DNA from 2 places in the Lysinibacillus sp. NPDC093190 genome. Region 1 is predicted to be linked to the other one. Evidence: riboswitches for the same ligand, from Rfam matches in the RefSeq annotation. Region 1 holds a riboswitch; the other holds the start of a gene.
The links. A riboswitch is a leader RNA that binds a small molecule or an ion and turns the genes downstream of it on or off. The one in region 1 is predicted to bind FMN.
Positions count from the first base shown of each region.

Region 2: it holds a riboswitch for FMN, as region 1 does, so the genes downstream of both, ACQKOF_RS20065 (ECF transporter S component) here and ribE (riboflavin synthase) in region 1, are expected to answer to the same signal.

Region 1 covers NZ_JBNNVG010000014.1:17,441-26,435, reverse strand. The annotation lists gene ACQKOF_RS12525 (spore germination protein) at 403-1,848, opposite strand; gene ribH (6,7-dimethyl-8-ribityllumazine synthase) at 2,032-2,499, opposite strand; partial or broken gene ribB (3,4-dihydroxy-2-butanone-4-phosphate synthase) at 2,553-3,146, opposite strand; gene ribE (riboflavin synthase) at 3,177-3,815, opposite strand; FMN riboswitch at 3,957-4,082, opposite strand; FMN riboswitch at 4,208-4,333, opposite strand; gene ACQKOF_RS12505 (SDR family NAD(P)-dependent oxidoreductase) at 4,496-5,251, opposite strand; gene ACQKOF_RS12500 (ATP-binding cassette domain-containing protein) at 5,343-5,669, opposite strand; gene ACQKOF_RS12495 (ABC-F family ATP-binding cassette domain-containing protein) at 5,591-6,967, opposite strand; gene ACQKOF_RS12490 (hypothetical protein) at 7,230-7,397, opposite strand; partial or broken gene ACQKOF_RS12485 (SDR family oxidoreductase) at 7,473-7,615, opposite strand; gene ACQKOF_RS12480 (YibE/F family protein) at 8,449-8,995, shown strand, end outside.
Region 2 covers NZ_JBNNVG010000030.1:26,982-35,976, forward strand. The annotation lists gene ACQKOF_RS20050 (ATP-binding protein) at 1-537, shown strand, start outside; gene sigX (RNA polymerase sigma factor SigX) at 621-1,154, shown strand; gene ACQKOF_RS20060 (RNA polymerase subunit sigma) at 1,151-2,455, shown strand; FMN riboswitch at 2,771-2,968, shown strand; gene ACQKOF_RS20065 (ECF transporter S component) at 3,190-3,777, shown strand; gene ACQKOF_RS20070 (sodium-dependent transporter) at 3,930-5,276, shown strand; gene ACQKOF_RS20075 (STAS domain-containing protein) at 5,342-5,728, opposite strand; gene ACQKOF_RS20080 (methyl-accepting chemotaxis protein) at 5,957-7,651, opposite strand; gene ACQKOF_RS20085 (ATP-binding protein) at 7,679-8,101, opposite strand; gene ACQKOF_RS20090 (SpoIIE family protein phosphatase) at 8,101-8,995, opposite strand, start outside.

The sequences.
Region 1 (8,995 bases):
TCCCATTACTGACGTTGAAGAAGTCTGTCAGGAACTAATAAAATTCTAAAACAATTTTTATTTTTCGAGCGAAACATCGTTCTAGTCGCAACCATTAGTTTAATAATCCTTCCCTAGAAAGTAAACTAAAAAGGAGAAGCATTTTATCATGCCCCCTCCTTATTATATATTGCTTATTCCATTCCATCATTGTTGTTTAGATCAATCCAACCGTTTAACCTTTTAGGAAGCGTTAGAGCTTCGCCCAAATAATCTTTAAAGGAAATTGTTATCGGTTCTGCGTCCTCTCCTAATGTAATTGGTTTTCTATATTTATCGTAAAGCTTCAAGTAAATATAAGGTCAAGTGAAAAAAGGAAAAAAAAACAGGCCTATAAAAGCCTGATCTCTACATGCTAAGTGTTTATTTTTTCCTACTCGATGTCTTTGTATCATCCTGTACATTTAAAAATTTCGGTCGCTTACGATAACCTGAAGGAGATAAGCGAACTAAAGATCTTTTAATATCCTGCCAGTCTAAATCTGCTCCCATATTTAAGTAAGGAACACCTAATACTCGTAAATTTGCAGTATAAAGAAGTATGAAAAACACCGAAACGAAAAATCCAAATAACCCTAAAAAGGCAGATGCTAAAACAATGATTAACCTGAGAATACTCATTGCTGATACAATAGATTGGTTGACGAGAGTAAAGGCTGCAATACTTGAGGTAGCTATCACTACAATCATGGAAGGGCTTGTAACACCCGATTTAATGGCTGCATCTCCAATAATTAATCCCCCGACAACACTTATTGAACCACTAATAACATTGGGTAGATGTATATTTGCTTCTCGAAATAATTCAAACATAAAAAGCATCATTAATATTTCAAGAATAGTTGGAAATGGAAGCCCCATTCTTGATTCAACGACTGTTGCCAATAGGATGAATGGCAATTGCTCTTGATGGTGGGTTGTTAGTGCTAGCCAAAAACCTGGTAAAAGTATACTGATTAAGATAGCCATAATTCGTAGTAAACGCTCCATTGAGCTTACAATAATCGGATACTCATTATCTTCACCAGTTTTAAAAAGTAACATTGAATTAGCAGGGATAATGATAGCATATGATACACCATCAACTATGATGATAATGCGCCCTCTACTTAAAGCTTGTACAGCAAAATCAGGGCGTCCAGTATAATCATGTTTAGGTAGAATTTTGGCACTCTGCTCAATTCTTTCCATCAATAAATCCCCACTAAATACAATATCCGTATCAATTCGTTGCAGCTGTAATTTTATTTTCTCAAGCATCTTTTGATTTACGACATCTTCAAAATAAAGTACAGCCACAGTTGTTCTGGATCGTTTACCAAGTTCATACGTCTCAACACTTAATGAATTAGTAGGTAATCGTTTTCGTAATAAAGCAATATTAATAAAAACATCCTCAATAAAATCATCTCTCGGACCTTTGACAACTAATTCAAGAGTTGTTTCTTTAGGCTCCCGATTCGGTTTTTTAGCGATATAACTTGAATACAGCAAATTCATATCTTCAAAATAGAGTAAAACATGTCCTTTATAAACTCTTGTAATGGCATCATCTTTACTTGATATTTTCTGAAGATGAGGAACGCGTAAATTGTTTTGTATATGTTCTTCTATCATTTCCTCCGATGTTGCAGTAAATAATGATTGAACTCGTTGTACAATAACGGTCTGCAGTAACCGCTCATTAATCATCGCTTCACATTTTATCAAATGTACTTTATGTTGCTGAAAGAAATACTCTTGGAATATCACATCAGCAGAGCGTTGAAATAGTGACTTCAAAGATTTCAAATTTAACTCTTGTTCCATTGATGAAATATTCCTCATCTCCTACTGAACCAGCTCCAAATTAGTACATTTATGAGTAATAACATAAATACACTTACGGATATTTTCCCCATTCTTTAAAAAAATATTCAAGGATACTTGATGTTAAAAATGCTTTCTCAGAATAATTCCCTATGAAATTTCCATACTATTATTAGGAAAGATTTATCCAATCATCTTCTTTAAATTTGCCATTTCAATAGCAGACATTGCCGCGTCATAGCCTTTATTCCCGGATTTTGTCCCTGCGCGTTCAATCGCTTGTTCAATATTTTCAGTAGTAACAATGCCAAAAATAACAGGTACATTTGTTGTTAATGACACATTTGCAATTCCTTTTGCTGATTCATTACATACATAATCATAATGTGTTGTTGAGCCACGGATTACTGTACCTAATCCAATAATTGCATCATATTTCTTTGTTTCAGCTAACTGTTTTGCGATGAATGGAACTTCAAATGCACCAGGAACCCATGCTACATCGATAGAATTCTCATCCACACCATGACGCTTTAAACCATCTAATGCACCGTCCAATAATTTGCTTGTAATAAATTCGTTAAAACGACCTACTACTACTGCTATTTTTAAATCCGTACCAATTAATTGTGCTTCAAATTTTTTACCCATTGTCCTTTTCTCCTTTTTTATAATGTCATTGTGTTTTCTTCTATTATTTGTTGACGACGATATGTTGCCAATGCTTCAATTGAAATCATTTTTAAATGATGTTGCGCTGCATATTTAACGAGGTCATTAAAGCGTAGCATTTTGCCGTTGTCGCCCATAATTTCACAAATAACTCCCGCAGGAATACTATTACACAGCTTGGCCAAATCGATTGTTGCTTCTGTATGTCCTCTACGCTCTAATACACCATTGTCCATTGCAATTAACGGGAATACATGGCCCGGTCTACGAAAATCCGCAGCTTTTGCTTGTGGCTCTAGCATCTTTTGTATAGTCATTGCCCGTTCAAAGGCGCTAATTCCAGTTGTTGTGTCTACATGATCTATACTAACGGTAAATGCCGTTTGATGATTATCTGTATTAATACTAACCATAGGCGTTAATGCTAATTTTTGTGCAATCTGCTGTGAAATCGGTGTACAAATAAGACCTCTTCCATAGGTCGCCATAAAGTTAATCGTTTCAGGTGTCATAAATTCCGCAAGTGCGAGTAAGTCCCCTTCGTTTTCTCGGTCCTCGTCATCTACTACAATAATCATCTTACCTTGTTTTAAATCCTCTATTGCTTCTTCAATTGAATGTAGCAATATCTCCACCTCCAGTTCTTAGAGTATTGGTTAAAACCCGTTTTGTGCTAAGAAGTCTCTTGTAATGGTCGGTGGTTCCTGTCCATACTTAAGTTGATGCAAAATGTATTTTCCAACTAAATCGGTTTCTACATTGACGAGATCACCAAGCTTCTTCTTACCTAAAATGGTTTCCTTGTAAGTGTGAGGTATCAGGGATACTGTGACACCATTTTTCTCGACATGAAAGAGTGTTAGACTCGTTCCATCAATTGTGATGGAGCCCTTTGGAATACAGTAGCTCGTTAACTCCGTTGATAGTTCAATATCAATATAGACTGCATTTGCTAATGGCCGCTTGCGCACTATTTTCCCTACCCCGTCTACATGTCCGGATACAAAATGACCACCGAAACGTCCATTAGCTGACATAGCGTGCTCTAAATTTACCGGATCTCCAACTGCCAGCTGCTGTAAATTTGTTGCGCTCACTGTTTCAGGCATTACATCCATCGTTAGCTCTTGTTCATTAAAATGTATCACTGTTAAACAAACACCATTGACCGCTATACTGTCCCCGAGCTTTACATCCTCTACCATTTTCTTTGAAATAACGGTAATTTTCATACTTTTTCTATCGCTTTGCATGGTTTTTACGGTACCAATATCCTCAACAATTCCTGTAAACATTTTTTCACCTACTTTCATTCATTTAATAATTTCCGTTCAAACAAAAAACCCCTTAGATTAAAGGGGTTTGGGAGTTTATATACATAAGACGTCAACAAATAAACCTCATGGATACAAAATTTTTCCATAGGCTGTCATCTCATCGTTCTTCTCCCATCCAGACTGTCACTGTCGGTTTTGGATTTGCACCAAATCAGCTTGCGCTCACGGACTTTGAATTACTTCATCACCGCCGATTGGGAATTTCACCCGACCCCGAAGAACTACTGCTATTTAATTTTTTAGCTAAATAAAACAAAAACTACTTCCCAACTAAACGACGGGAAGTAGTTAACATAAAAGCATAATCAAATAAACCTTATAAACTCAAGCGAATTTAAAAAGTTCACACTTTTACCCTTCTCCCATCCAGACTATAACTGTCGGTTTTGGATTTGCACCAAATCAGCTTGCGCTCACGGACTTTGAATTACTTCATCACCGCCGATTGGGAATTTCACCCGACCCTGAAGGATATTTTTATTTAGCTATTACTTACGATAACACTATTTTATTTTATTATCCAGATAATTGTTTATAAAAATTTTTTCTCTAATTCATTTCACATTCGCGACATAAAAACAGCCACCACCTTTGGTCATTAAAAAGACCAAAGGCGTGCTGTTCCAAGGACAATAAATTTATACAGTCAAACTACCGTCAACAGAGACAACAGCACCAGCCATGAAGCTAGCTTTATCCGAAGCTAAGAATAGGACCGCTTCTGCTACTTCTTCTGGTTCACCATGACGTCCCATACGTACACGTGACATTTCTTCGGGTACGTATCCTGTTTTTTCAAGTGTTTCAGCAACACTATGGAATAATGGTGTAACGATACCACCTGGACACACAGCATTAATACGAATACCTTTATTTGCATACTCGATCGCTACCCCTTTCGTTAAACCGATTACTGCATGTTTACTTGCGGAGTATACAGCGATACTGTGTTCTGGACGAATACCTGCCGATGAAGCAGTATTTATAATCGACCCTTTACCCTGCTTTTCCATTACTCGGATGACATATTTCATGCCAAGAAAAATACCTTTTACATTGATATCCATAAGACGATCGTATTCTTCCAATTCTACCGTTGTAAATGGTGCGAATTTTTGAATAATGCCAGCGTTATTGAAGAATACATCGATACGGCCATATGTGTTTACCGCTTGCTGTACATAATTCTGAACATCCTCTACTTTGGAAACATCCGCTTTAACGAAAATTCCTTCACCGCCATTTTGTTGAATTAGTTTAAGGGTCTCTTCTCCAGTTTTCTCGTTAAAATCTACTAACACAACTTTATAGCCATTTTCAGCAAATTTAGTACTAGTTGCTCTACCAATTCCACTACCTGATCCAGTAATAACTGCAATTTGATTATTTGTCATACTCTCTTCCTCTTTTCGCTTTTATATTTTATTAACTAACACAAATATTTTCTTAATAGGTGGTCCTCTTTGCCTTTCCATGTTATGTCCCTTAGTTTAATTTCATTTTCATGTAATCGTCATAATTACCGCTAAAGATACTCGTACCAGTTGTGGAAAGCTCCACCATTTTGTGTGCTAGCTTATTAAGAAAATATCGATCATGCGAAATAAAGAAAAGTGTTCCCTCAAAATTCAAAAGAGCCTGTTCCAATACTTCTTTACTAAATAAATCAAGGTGATTAGTTGGCTCATCCATAATAAGCACATTAGCTTTTAGCAATACGAGTTTCGTTAAAGCTACTCGTGCCCTCTCACCTCCACTGAGGGTAGATATCTTTTTAAAAACATCTTCACCAGTAAATAAGAAATTCCCCAAAACAGTACGAACTCTCGCTTCTTCAATGTGCGGGTAATACTCCAGACCTCATGTAAAATGGTGTTATTTGGATGTAAATTCGATTGCTCTTGATCGTAGTAACCTACCGTAACACCATTCCCCCAAGTGATAACACCACTATCTGGACTAATCTCCTTTAACAGCGTCTTTATTAGTGTTGATTTTCCAACACCATTCGGACCAATTAATGCAACCTTATCACCACGATGTAGCTGAAAATTAATATTTTTTAATAGCGGTTGTTGCTCGCATTCTACCGTAAAGGAAACCGATAAATCTCGTACCTTTAACACTTCCTTATGAGAGTTTTTTTCCATTAAAAATGCCATCTGTGTATGTTTTAAATCCTTTAGAGGCTTTTCAATTCGTTTTATTCTCTCAAGCTGTTTTCTTTTGTTTTTTGCACTTTTAGAAGAAGTAGCCATAGTAATATTGCGTTGTATATAGTCTTCCATTTTCGAAATTTTTTGCTGTTGCAAGACATATTTTTTTTCAAGCAAGTTACGATTTTTTTCTTTTCCTTCTACATACTTAGAGTAATTGCCAACATATTTCCTGACTTCTGTTCGCTCAATCTCATAAATACCGTTGACAAGTGCATCTAAAAAATATCGATCATGCGAAATGACAAGAATGGAACCTTGGTATGAGCGTAAATACGCTTCAAGCCAATTTAATGTTGTAAAATCCAAATGATTCGTCGGTTCATCTAGCATTAGTAAATCTGGCTGTTCCAGTAAAATTTTCGCTAGTGCAAGTCGAGTTTTTTGTCCACCGCTTAGCTGATGAATAGGGGTATTTTTTGACGTACTTTCAAAGCCCATGCCATTAAGAATACTGTTTATTTTAGCTTCCATTTCATAGCCACCATGCTGCATAAACCATTCTGATTTTATTGCATATCGATCCATAATTTTTTCAAATTTTTTAGGATTGTCTATGAACATCGGCTCGCTCATCTTCTTTTCAAGCTCTCGAAGTTCTTTTTCAACCTCAAGTAGGTCAGGTAACGCTTCTAACATTTCAGCCCAAATTGTATTGTCTAGCTTCAACCCACTGTCTTGACGTAAATAACCAATTTTAATGCCTTTCCCGATGTACAGTTCTCCATTATCATAAGGAAGGTCTCCTGCAATTATCTTTAATAATGTTGATTTACCAGCCCCATTAACACCTATGAGGCCAATTTTATCTCCTCGCTCAATTTTCATCGTTATATTTGACAGAACTGGATCTCCCAAATAGCTTTTACTAATTCCATTTAATTGAAGTATCATTTGTTTAATCTCCTTATAGATTTTGACCATCTCTTTTGCAAAGCTAAAGACGCTTAACAGATGAATGGACATATAAGGTTACACATCTCTTTTCACTCCTTTAAAACACAAAAAAGACGCCGAAGAACGGCGCCTTAAAAGTGCGAAAAAAACCCTACAAGTAAGGGAAAGATTCCTTATATTTCACAATGGAACGTAAAAAAGCGCCGTACAGAACCGGCGCCATAATTGCATAAATATATTTATACAAGTTCGTCAAAAATTAATGACTACAATTGTTAAAATAAGAAGGCAAAAGCTTCCGGAATCTGTTTTCGATATGAAATTTGCTTAAAAAAGGGCAGACTTCTCCCTTTGATAGCAAATCCCCACCAAGCATGTAAGATTTTACCTCTTTTTCTGCTAAGCCTTTTGCGAATACAGTTTCCATCACTTTTACCTCCTTTCGAATTTAGTATCTACTAATCTATCACAAAACGTTAAAAAACACAAATCCCTTAATTGCCTAAGTTTCCGTCATTATATACCCCCATTCACATGTAGTACTTGACCAGTAACGAAGGATGAGTCATCGGAGGCTAAATAAATATAGGTAGGTGCAAGCTCAAATGGTTGTCCCGCTCGTTTCATTGGCGTGTCTGAGCCAAATAAGGTGTGTTGCTTACCCCTATTATTTGGAAGAAGCCAATTTCCACTGCGGGCGAGTGACGGAACCGCTTCCTCTATTACAACCAGCTAAAAACGGTCGTACATAATCAAAAAATCAACAATAAAACCTTTGATTGGTTAATAATAAACCTCTATTTTCCTAATCAACACGACTATGCACATAATATTTCTCTATAAGTGATTTAATTAATAAACTTCTCAATGAATAACAATAATTTAAATATGCTATAACTAACTTAAAAGCCAGTTTAGCCTCGATTATATAATTAAGGAACCTCTATTCAATTAGCACGTTACTATATAATGGCACTTTTTTAATCTGCTTGACAATCAATTATGCCTCGGCGTAATTGCGTCCGGAATCGGCTTTGTGCTTAGGCCTGCAGATGTTTTTTGCGCGAAAGCGTAGCGGCAGCGGCACCGATGCAGGTCAGTTAGCCGTTATCGCATGGATGCGATGATTTTAGGCTAACATCCTTTATTCAATTCCTTTCCGATTCCGTGACATCCACCGGAGGCTCTAACTTCTTTCAGCAAATGTCTTTTGTACCGAAAGCGTAGCGACAGGTACAGGTGTTTGGACACCCGCAGAAAAGTAACTTAAATTCGCATTCATCTCACCGCCTATAGAGGTGGGATACTTCTGCTGAAAGAAGTTAAAAAATCATAATGATATTGTGAGTCATTGTTCGTGTCAACTCTAACAATGAACGCAACGAATTTGATTAGATTCCCTTCTCACATTGGAGGTTTTTTTATTGCAAAACATCTTGAAGAAAAAGTCTTATAACAAAATTATATTTTATACCTTTATGGCAATTTGCTTTATCGCTTCTGTTTTTTTCGTTTATCACAATGAAGCTTTTTATGATCGTCCAATTGCTGAAGTTATAAAAACGGAATTAAAAGAATCAAACCCTGTAACGGATATGTATGAAAATGATGATCATTTATATACTCAGCTAATTACAGCTATATTAAAAAATGGTGAAGAAAAAGGGAAGCTTATTCATTTTACAAATGAGTATTCAGCATCTGGTGCCTACGACCAAGAGTACCATGTTGGGAATAAATTATTTGTTTCCATTAAAGCAAATACGGACAAAAATGGAGATTTGGCTGGGACAATTTTAGACGTAAAACGTGATCAGTTCGTCTTGATAGTAGCGTGGATTTTTATTTTTGCTTTGCTGATTGTTGGAAAAAGACAAGGATTATTCTCAATCATCAGTTTAATTATAAATTCTCTTGTATTATCCTTCGCCTTGGATTTATATGTGCATTCAAATATAAATTTGATATTTATAAGTGGGGTATGTGTTCTTTTATTTACGATCATTTCTTTAATGCTCATTAACG
Region 2 (8,995 bases), on a different contig from region 1:
GAATCGAAGCGTATGGGACGCCTCGTAACAGATTTACTAGACCTTGCGCGTATGGAAGCGGGGCATATGACACTTTACAAGGATGAACTTCCAATTAATTCAACATTTGAACGTATTACGCAAAAATTTGCACAGGTTGCAAAAGAGAAACATGTTCGTCTGATATTTGACAGTGAATTTAATGACGAAGCTACGATTAGTATAGACGAGGATCGGATTGAACAAGTACTAACGAATTTAGTTGATAATGCTCTCCGTCATACTGCTGAAGGGTCAGTAACAGTGAAGGTTGAGCAGGAGCCAACCTTTGCCAAAATATCTGTTCAGGATACAGGGCATGGTATTCCACAAGAGGACTTACCATATGTCTTTGAACGTTTCTATAAAGCAGATAAGGCACGTACGCGTTCTAAGGGCGGAACTGGCCTAGGTTTAGCTATTGCTAGAAATATTGTCAAGGCACATTCAGGCAATATTATGGTAGATAGTGTGCTGAAAGAGGGGACTATCTTCACGTTTTATTTACCTTTTGATTAATACTATTAAAGAGTGGTATTAATTGGATGTAACTTCTGTGGACATTAAGACGACAAATATAAATAGAACGGGGGTGGAGTGCTTTGAATGACTCCGTGTTCCATCGATTATACGATGCATATCATCAAGACGTGTTCCAGTTTCTTATTTATTTAGTAAAAAACCGTACACTTGCTGAGGATTTAGCGCATGAGGTTTATGTTCGCGTATTGCGCTCATATGACCAGTTCGCAGGAAATAGCAGTGAAAAGACATGGCTTTTTGCTATTGCTAAAAATGTCGCTATTGATCATTTTAGAAAGCAGGCTGTACGCCAAAAACATTCACTTGATTTTTTTGACTGGGAAACGGAACAGCTACATTCAACCACACCATCACCGGAAGACGTATTGCAGGCCAGTGATGAATTTATGCAGGTGCAAGCAGCACTTGAACACTGTACAGGTGACCAAAAAATGGTCATTATTATGCGTTACTTTCAAGATTTATCGATTGCAGAAACAGCGCAAATACTAGATTGGACAGAAGCGAAGGTAAAAACCACTCAGCATCGTGCCATTAAATTTTTAAGGCAACAGCTACAACAGGTTAGAGAACAGGAGGCGAAACGGCAATGACACATAATCAATTTGATGATGACCAACTTGAACATGTATTGAATAATGCCCCTAAGCTTTCTGACCGCCGTTCGAAAGAAGAAATATTAAAACGATTATTGGCAGATGCTCGCTTGCAGGATAATGTCCATCTTCAAGAAGTTATACAACAACCAATAGATGATGAAATAACATCGCAAGAGCAACAACACAGTATGCATACGCAACAAGAAAGTACCGAGACAGCAACAACAAAGAAGAAAGCTCGTAAATGGCCAATCTTTATGAGTGTTGCAGCAGTTTTCGCTTTAACAGTACTTACAGGCTCCATGTTCATGAATCATAATGATGCAAAAATAGACCAGGCTAATGCTCCTGAACCTTCTCAATATTCAACATTGCAGGATAATCGCGCAGCAAAAAGCTCTGTCAACCATGATAAAATTATGGAGTCCAACATAGTAGCAGACCATGCACAGATCATGTCACTACGATCATCTGTTTATGAGGAAGATTTAACAGATGCAGTAGTGTTCCGTATTGGTTTGGCAAATCGTGATAAGAAAAGTGTACCGATGACGTATATCATACCAAATGAACGAGTTGCTACTGATTTTGGGAAGAAAAAGCCCACAACCCTACAAATGTATGAAAAGTATGCGCCACAAATTGATGAGAAAGCAAATGGTTTTACTAACTATCATCCATATAAAGGGGAAATAAAGGAGAAGGGTGATAAATTGGTCCATGTATTGCCGAAGAAAGATGACTTTGATGTCGCTTCAGCAGATACAGACGAATATTTAGGGACAATACAGGATACATTCTCAGATTCCGAGTATAAAGATATTGAGTTTGAAAATCCTGATGGTACAGTCCACGAGCTTGCCAAGGAAGAAGATTCAAGTAAACCCATGGCATTAACAAGCTCAAATCATTTTAATTATTATTTATATAAAGATGAAAATGGGGCTGAATATTTATCACCTGATTCTCGTAAAACTTTTTCCACAGTTACAGAAGCTCTTACTGTTATGCGAAATAATAATGATGATGCATACTTTCCTGTCGTACCGGAAAATATAACATACACTGTGAAAGAGGTAGCAGAAGGCGTTATTGTTACATTTGATGAACCGCTTGATTTAACGACAATAGACGCGGTCCGTGCAACTCAATTAATTGAAGCTATGATGCTCACTGCTGCAAGCTTTGATAAACAAGTACGTCTAGACAATGTTGTACAGGAGAGCTGGGAAGGATTTGATTTGAAAAATTTCTTGCCAAAGCCTGTAGGAGCCAATAAACGATATATGCCATAAAAAGCATAACAACAAATAGACGAACGGAACTTAAATATTTTTTTTGGAGCATTCTCGCCTTTGTATGTGCGTGAATGCTCTTGGCATTTTATAATACCAATAGCAAAGAAGTTAAGGGAACGATAAATTGCCTGATTGGTGAACGCTAATAAGCAATTGGGATGCGTAAAACCTCTACTGATTACAGTTTCACTTTATAAGGATATTAACCGAGTATCTGTAAAACATACAAGTTTAATCGGGATTTTTTAAGCAAAGCTATTTACTTTTTTCTAATAATTCATTATAGTAAGGCTATGAAACAAAAAAATAATGATTCATCTTCGGGGCAGGGTGAAAATCCCGACCGGCGGTAATAGAGTTGTAAATCGCTAATATTTCCTTCAAGTCATATTAGCTCGAATGATTTACTAAATGCTCTTCAGCCCGCGACCTGTGCAAATAATTTTTTGCATGGCTGACTTGGTGCAATTCCAAGGCCGACAGTTAAAGTCTGGATGGGAGAAGATGGAGGTACGATCGTCATTCATTGTTATGAATTTAGCTATGAACGAGCGTTTATTCGATGTGTCTTCACACAGCGTATGCTCTAAAATAGTTAATTAATGGCGTTCTTTAATCATGCCTATTCTCCCTTATGCTCTTTTGCATAAGGGTTTTTTCATGATAATTATTGATTAGGTCGTAACCTTTCTTCTTGCGAGATTGAATCAGCAAAGAGGAGAGAGTTTTCTATGAAGAAAAATGTTAAACTTCAATCGTATATTACGATTGGCATGCTGAGCAGTATTTCGTTTTTATTAATGCTTTTTAATTTCCCAATTCCACCATTTCCAGCATTTTTGGAAGTAGACTTCAGTGATATGCCAGCATTACTAGCAGCGATCACAATGGGACCTGTAGCTGGTATTTTAGTAGAATTCTTTAAGAATGTGTTGGACTGGGTTTTCTCAGGCACGCCAACAGGAGTACCGGTAGGACATATCGCGAACTTTGCAACAGGTATTTTATTTATTCTACCAGTTAGCTTTGTTTTTAATCGCGTCAAAACAGTTCAAGGTCTTATCGGAGGTTTAGCTGCTGGAACAATCATAATGGCAGTTGGAATGAGCATTCTTAACTATGCAGTATTTTTACCTATGTACACTTACTTTTTAGGTATGGAGCCTGTTGTAGGGGATTCACTATATAAAATGATCGTAGCTGGTATATTGCCATTTAACATTGTGAAAGGTATTTTAATTACTATCATTATGGTATTGCTATTCACAACAATGCGTAAATGGATTGATCATCAGCGTTCCATGTATTTAACAAAATAATTGGAATGAAACCTCGAGCTGTTAAACGCTCGAGGTTTTTTATGTGAGTTGGATAATATTGCGCAAAAGTAACGTATAGAATTAATCTAGTCGGGTTTAGTATTTTAATGTAGAATAAGGAAGAGCTTAGAATGTTAGAGGAGTTTGAAGAGATGAGTGAAAAAAAGAGTCAGTGGTCTAGTAAACTAGGCTTTATTTTAGCATCGGCAGGAGCTGCGATCGGACTAGGAGCAATTTGGAAGCTTCCCTATGTTACTGGACAAAGTGGTGGGGGAGCGTTTTTCCTTATTTTTGTTCTATTTACATTGTTGATTGGTTTACCGATGTTATTATCCGAATATATTTTAGGTCGTGGTACACAATCTGAGGCTGTGACTGCCTATAAAAAAATTGCACCTACGAAAACAGGCTGGGCTTGGGTTGGGCGTATGGGTGTACTCGGTTGTTTTTTATTGTTAAGTTTTTATAGTGTTGTGGGAGGTTGGATTTTTATCTATAGTGGCCTTGGTGTGACTGGGGCTGTTATTGATCCTGCCAATGATCCTAGTGAACTATTTGGAAAGATTATAGGAACACCATGGATTACATTACTAGGTTTAGGATTGTTTACGCTAGTAAATGTACTAGTCATTTCACTTGGTGTGCAAAATGGTATAGAAAAGGCTAATAAGTGGATGATGCCTTTATTATTTATTATGTTTATTGTACTTGTTGTGCGGGCTTTAACATTAGATGGAGCAATGGAGGGGGTTAAATTCTTCTTGTGGCCGGACTTTTCCAATATAACTGGAAAGGCTATATTAGAAGCGTTGGGGCAGTCCTTCTTTGGATTAGCGGTAGGATTTTCTTGTCTTGTGACGTACAGCTCCTATTTAAAGAAGGATGTGAGCTTACCGAATTCTGCAGGCTCCGTAGTTCTTCTCACTGTGCTTGTATCGTTCTTAGCGGGATTGGCAATTTTCCCTGTTGTATTTGCTTTTAATTTAGAACCAGCGTCTGGACCGGGCTTACTATTTATGGTTCTGCCAACAGCATTTAGCCAAATGCCCTTTGGTGAAATATTCTTAGCAATGTTTTTAATATTATTTTTATTTGCAACGTTAACCTCTTCCTTCAGTTTATATGAAATTATCGTAGCGGCATTTATGGAGAAAAGGCGTATGTCTCGTCCTGCATTGACAATGCTACTAGGTGTAGTAGTCTTTGTTGCGGCGATTCCTGCAGCTCTTTCATCGAGTACATTGGCGGACATATCAATCTTTGGAAAAACAATTTTTGATGCAACTGACTTTTTAGTATCTAATTTAATGCTTCCGTTAGGTAACTTGTTGATTGCTATCTTTATTGCGTATGTGGTTGATAAAGAATTTGTGAAGAAGGAATTATTAATAGGAAGTCAAATGGGGCAGGGGTTCTATTCAACATATCATCTATTGATGTTAATAGTAGTACCTCTTGTCATTATCGTTGTGTTCGTAAATATGCTTTTACAATATTAAAAAAAGTAGGTTGCGTTCCGTTTAATAGGAATGCAACCTTCTTTAATGATGGGGGCAACAATAGGTTAATATTCACTAAGCGATAGCTCACCTAGCCAGCCTTCTTTAATGATTTGTCTCGCTTTCTCTTCGCTTTTCGTAATAGGGAATACTTTATCGACTTGCGAAATAGCAAACAAGTTGCGAATGAAATCATCGACGACAATAATGGCGATTTTCTTTTCTTTTACAGATACTTTCTTGGCGAAATTGACGATCATGCCAAAGCCGGTACTATCAATGTTTGTAACCTTGTGCATATCGATAATGTATCCATGCTTTGTTTCCAAGCTTAACGATTGAAGCTCTTTTTTTATCTCTTCAATCATCCCGTATTCTAAATCGCCAGTAAACGCAATCAAAATATAATCAGCCTTTGTGTCGATATCCATCGCAATTTTTTTCTGATTCATACTATAGTGCCTCCATTTTCTTTTTCATGTTAGGGAATTCTCATTCTTTAGAGAAAATCAAACAAAAGACATTTGTAACTGCCGTTTCACTTACGTTACATAAAACATCTGTAGCTGACGCTTCGCTTTCGCTACCAAAACACTTGTAACTGCCATTTCACTTACGTTACATAAAACATCTGTACCTGTCGCTACGCTTTCGGTACAGAAAATAATTGCTGAAAGAAATTAAAACTTGAATTTATTGACTTCATTTTGTAATTTATCAGCAATTGATGCTAACTCATCTGAACTTTGAGTAATTTCTGCAACGGTTGCATATTGTTCTTCCGATGTTGCGGCAATTTCCTCTGTTGCTGCTGCGGAGTCTTCAATAATACGGGAAATATCTTGAATGGCTTGTTGAACACCTAATGAGTTATTGTTTACATGCGTAAATGCAGCCTTCATTTGCTCAACGCCTTTTTCTGTTTCTTCAACCTTTTCAACAATTTCCTTTAAAGCCGTTCCTCCTTTATTGATAATTGTTACTTGCTCCTCTACAGCTAGCAAATTACTTTCCATTGTGCGAACTGTCACAGAAGTTTCAGCCTGAATATCATTAATGAGATTTGTAATTTGTCCTGATGCTAAGCTTGATTGTTCGGCTAGCTGGCGTACCTCTGATGCAACAACGGCAAACCCTTTTCCTTGCTCGCCTGCCCGTGCTGCTTCGATGGCTGCATTGAGGGCGAGTAGATTTGTTTGCTCTGCAATACCAGTAATAACGGTAATAATGCCACCGATTTCTTCCGAGCGTTTACCGAGTTTTTGGATAGAATCTGTCGCATAAGACACTGTTTGCGTAACGTCGCTTAAATGTTTAATCGCCTCATTAATCGCCTCTTCACCTTTACGTGCAATTTTGGTCGAATCTATAGCGCTATTTAACGTGTTCTCGGCCTTTTGTAAACTGCTCGATACTTCTTCAATTGTTTTTTGCATCATTGACACTATTTGTTCAGCCTGATCAGATTGAGTCGTAGTGCCAACTGCAATTTCATTCATCGTAAGTGCAATTTGGCTAGAAGCCTCACTTGTTTGGTGTGATGATTCTGCTAATGAGTGTGATGAGTTAGCTATTTGGTTAGCGCTACCAGCTACGATTGTCATCGTCTCTGTTAAACGATTTTTCATATCACTAAAGGCATTTGCTAAAACAGCAATCTCATCTTTACCTTTTGGGTTTAATAACTTTACATTTAAATTTAAATCTGCTAACTCTTTAGCATTTGTACTTAAAATATTAATAGGTCTGATGATTTGTCGCTGTAAAAACCAACTAATCCCAGCGATTATTAATATGGCAATTCCTAAGGAAATCGCTACATTTTCCAGTGCAGACTTTGTAGCAATGCTTATATAAGGAGCGGTTGGAACAGCTGTCGCCCATACGCCAATAACATCGCCTTGGCTATTTAAAATGGGGTCATAGGCTCCTTGATGCATACTACCTAAGACATTTGCTGATCCGATAAAACGTTTTTTTTCTCCTAACACAACTTTCGCAACTACATCAGAAACCTTTGTATTTAATGCGCGTTCTCCATTCTCAACTATATTTGTACTAATACGAGTATCGTTTTGGAAGATTGAGACGGCATTTCCGTTTGTTAGCTCTCCCACTTTATCAGCTACCTCAAAATTGTCTACCATTTTGACGTCACCTTTATACAATTGATTGTTTTTAATGGACCATTCTCCAGGGAATTTAGCATCTAAATATTCATAGCCTAATTGAATATCTGATAAGAGCTTTGTATTTGCGCTTTCTAAAAGATTTTTTTTGGCAACATAAAAATTTATTCCTGCTAAAAGTGTAGTGAGTAGCAAAATACACCCGAATATTAACAGGCTCATTTTTTTTCGGATTGACAGCTTCATGAAAACTCCTCCAATTTTCCGTTTACTTTATACATGAATCTTTTTTGAAATACCAACTAAAAATTTCGTTTCAGAAATATTTTCAAACCAAATATGGTCGACCATATTTTTAACAAAAAATAAACCTCTCCCACGATCTGAATAATCCAGTTCGTTTAAATCAAATTGTAGAGCCTTCTCCCAATCCTTATCAGCGATTCCTTTCGCTTCATCAGTAACTGTTATTTTTATTTCTTCATTAGAATGAGATACATGTACTTGAATAGCCCTTTCGGAATATGGATCATTCTTCTTCACAGCTTCCACAGCATTTATAACTAATTCATGTGCGACAAATTGTATTTCTCTTTTAAAAGGTAAATTATATACATTTGTATAATTCTCTATAACTTGATCTACATAAGCTATAGCTTGTGTATCAGGATTTACATTGAGTATGAATTCCATCATCAATCACCGACCTGTAATGTAATTGTTATTGAAACTACTGTTATATCATCGCTGTAGAAATTATCGGATAAATCGTATTTTTGGGAAAATTTTCGCAGGGCATAGCCATTACCATGTGAAGCATAGGAATGGAAAAAGTCCATATCAACAACATGTTGCTCATTTATTGTCAATAATCCATCCGTATAAAGTATTATGCGATGCCATCCGGATAAAGGTATCGTTTTTTTATTAATAGAAATGGTTGGGAATAACCCTAAAATAGGTGTATTTGCTGGGAGGAACACCGTCTCTCCGTATTTTCCAAATAAGAAACCAGATGGATGAGCCGCATTAACATAGTGTGCAGTTCCGTTTTTCGTATCAATGAGTATGTAGATAGCTGTCATTAAAAAACGGTCCATATCTTCATCAGAAAATAGCTCGTAAATTTGGCGGTTAAGTTCTTGAATTACGAAAACTGGATCGATTAATTTCGTAATCATTCCTTTTAACAAAGATCTAATGGACATCGTGACGAGTGATGCGGCAATGCCATGTCCCATTGCGTCGTAAAGAAGAATGGCAGTTAAATGCTCATTAATCTTAAACCAGCAGTACATGTCGCCTCCTAATGTGTTGGATGTAACATAAAGCCCATCGATCTGAATATGCTCAAGATTCAATGGAGGAGATAGTGCATTTTTTTGAAATTTCTTCGCGACAATTAAATCTTTTTGAATAATACTTTCTTGCTGCTTTCGTAGCTTGGTTTCCTTTTGATATTTAAGGGCCACCTGAATCCGAGTTTTAAACTGAGTAAAATCAAATGGTTTTAAAATAAAGTCGAAAATCCCAGCTTCAAAAACCCTATCAATTGTAATACTTTTTTCGTAAGTAGTAGAAAGGAGAATA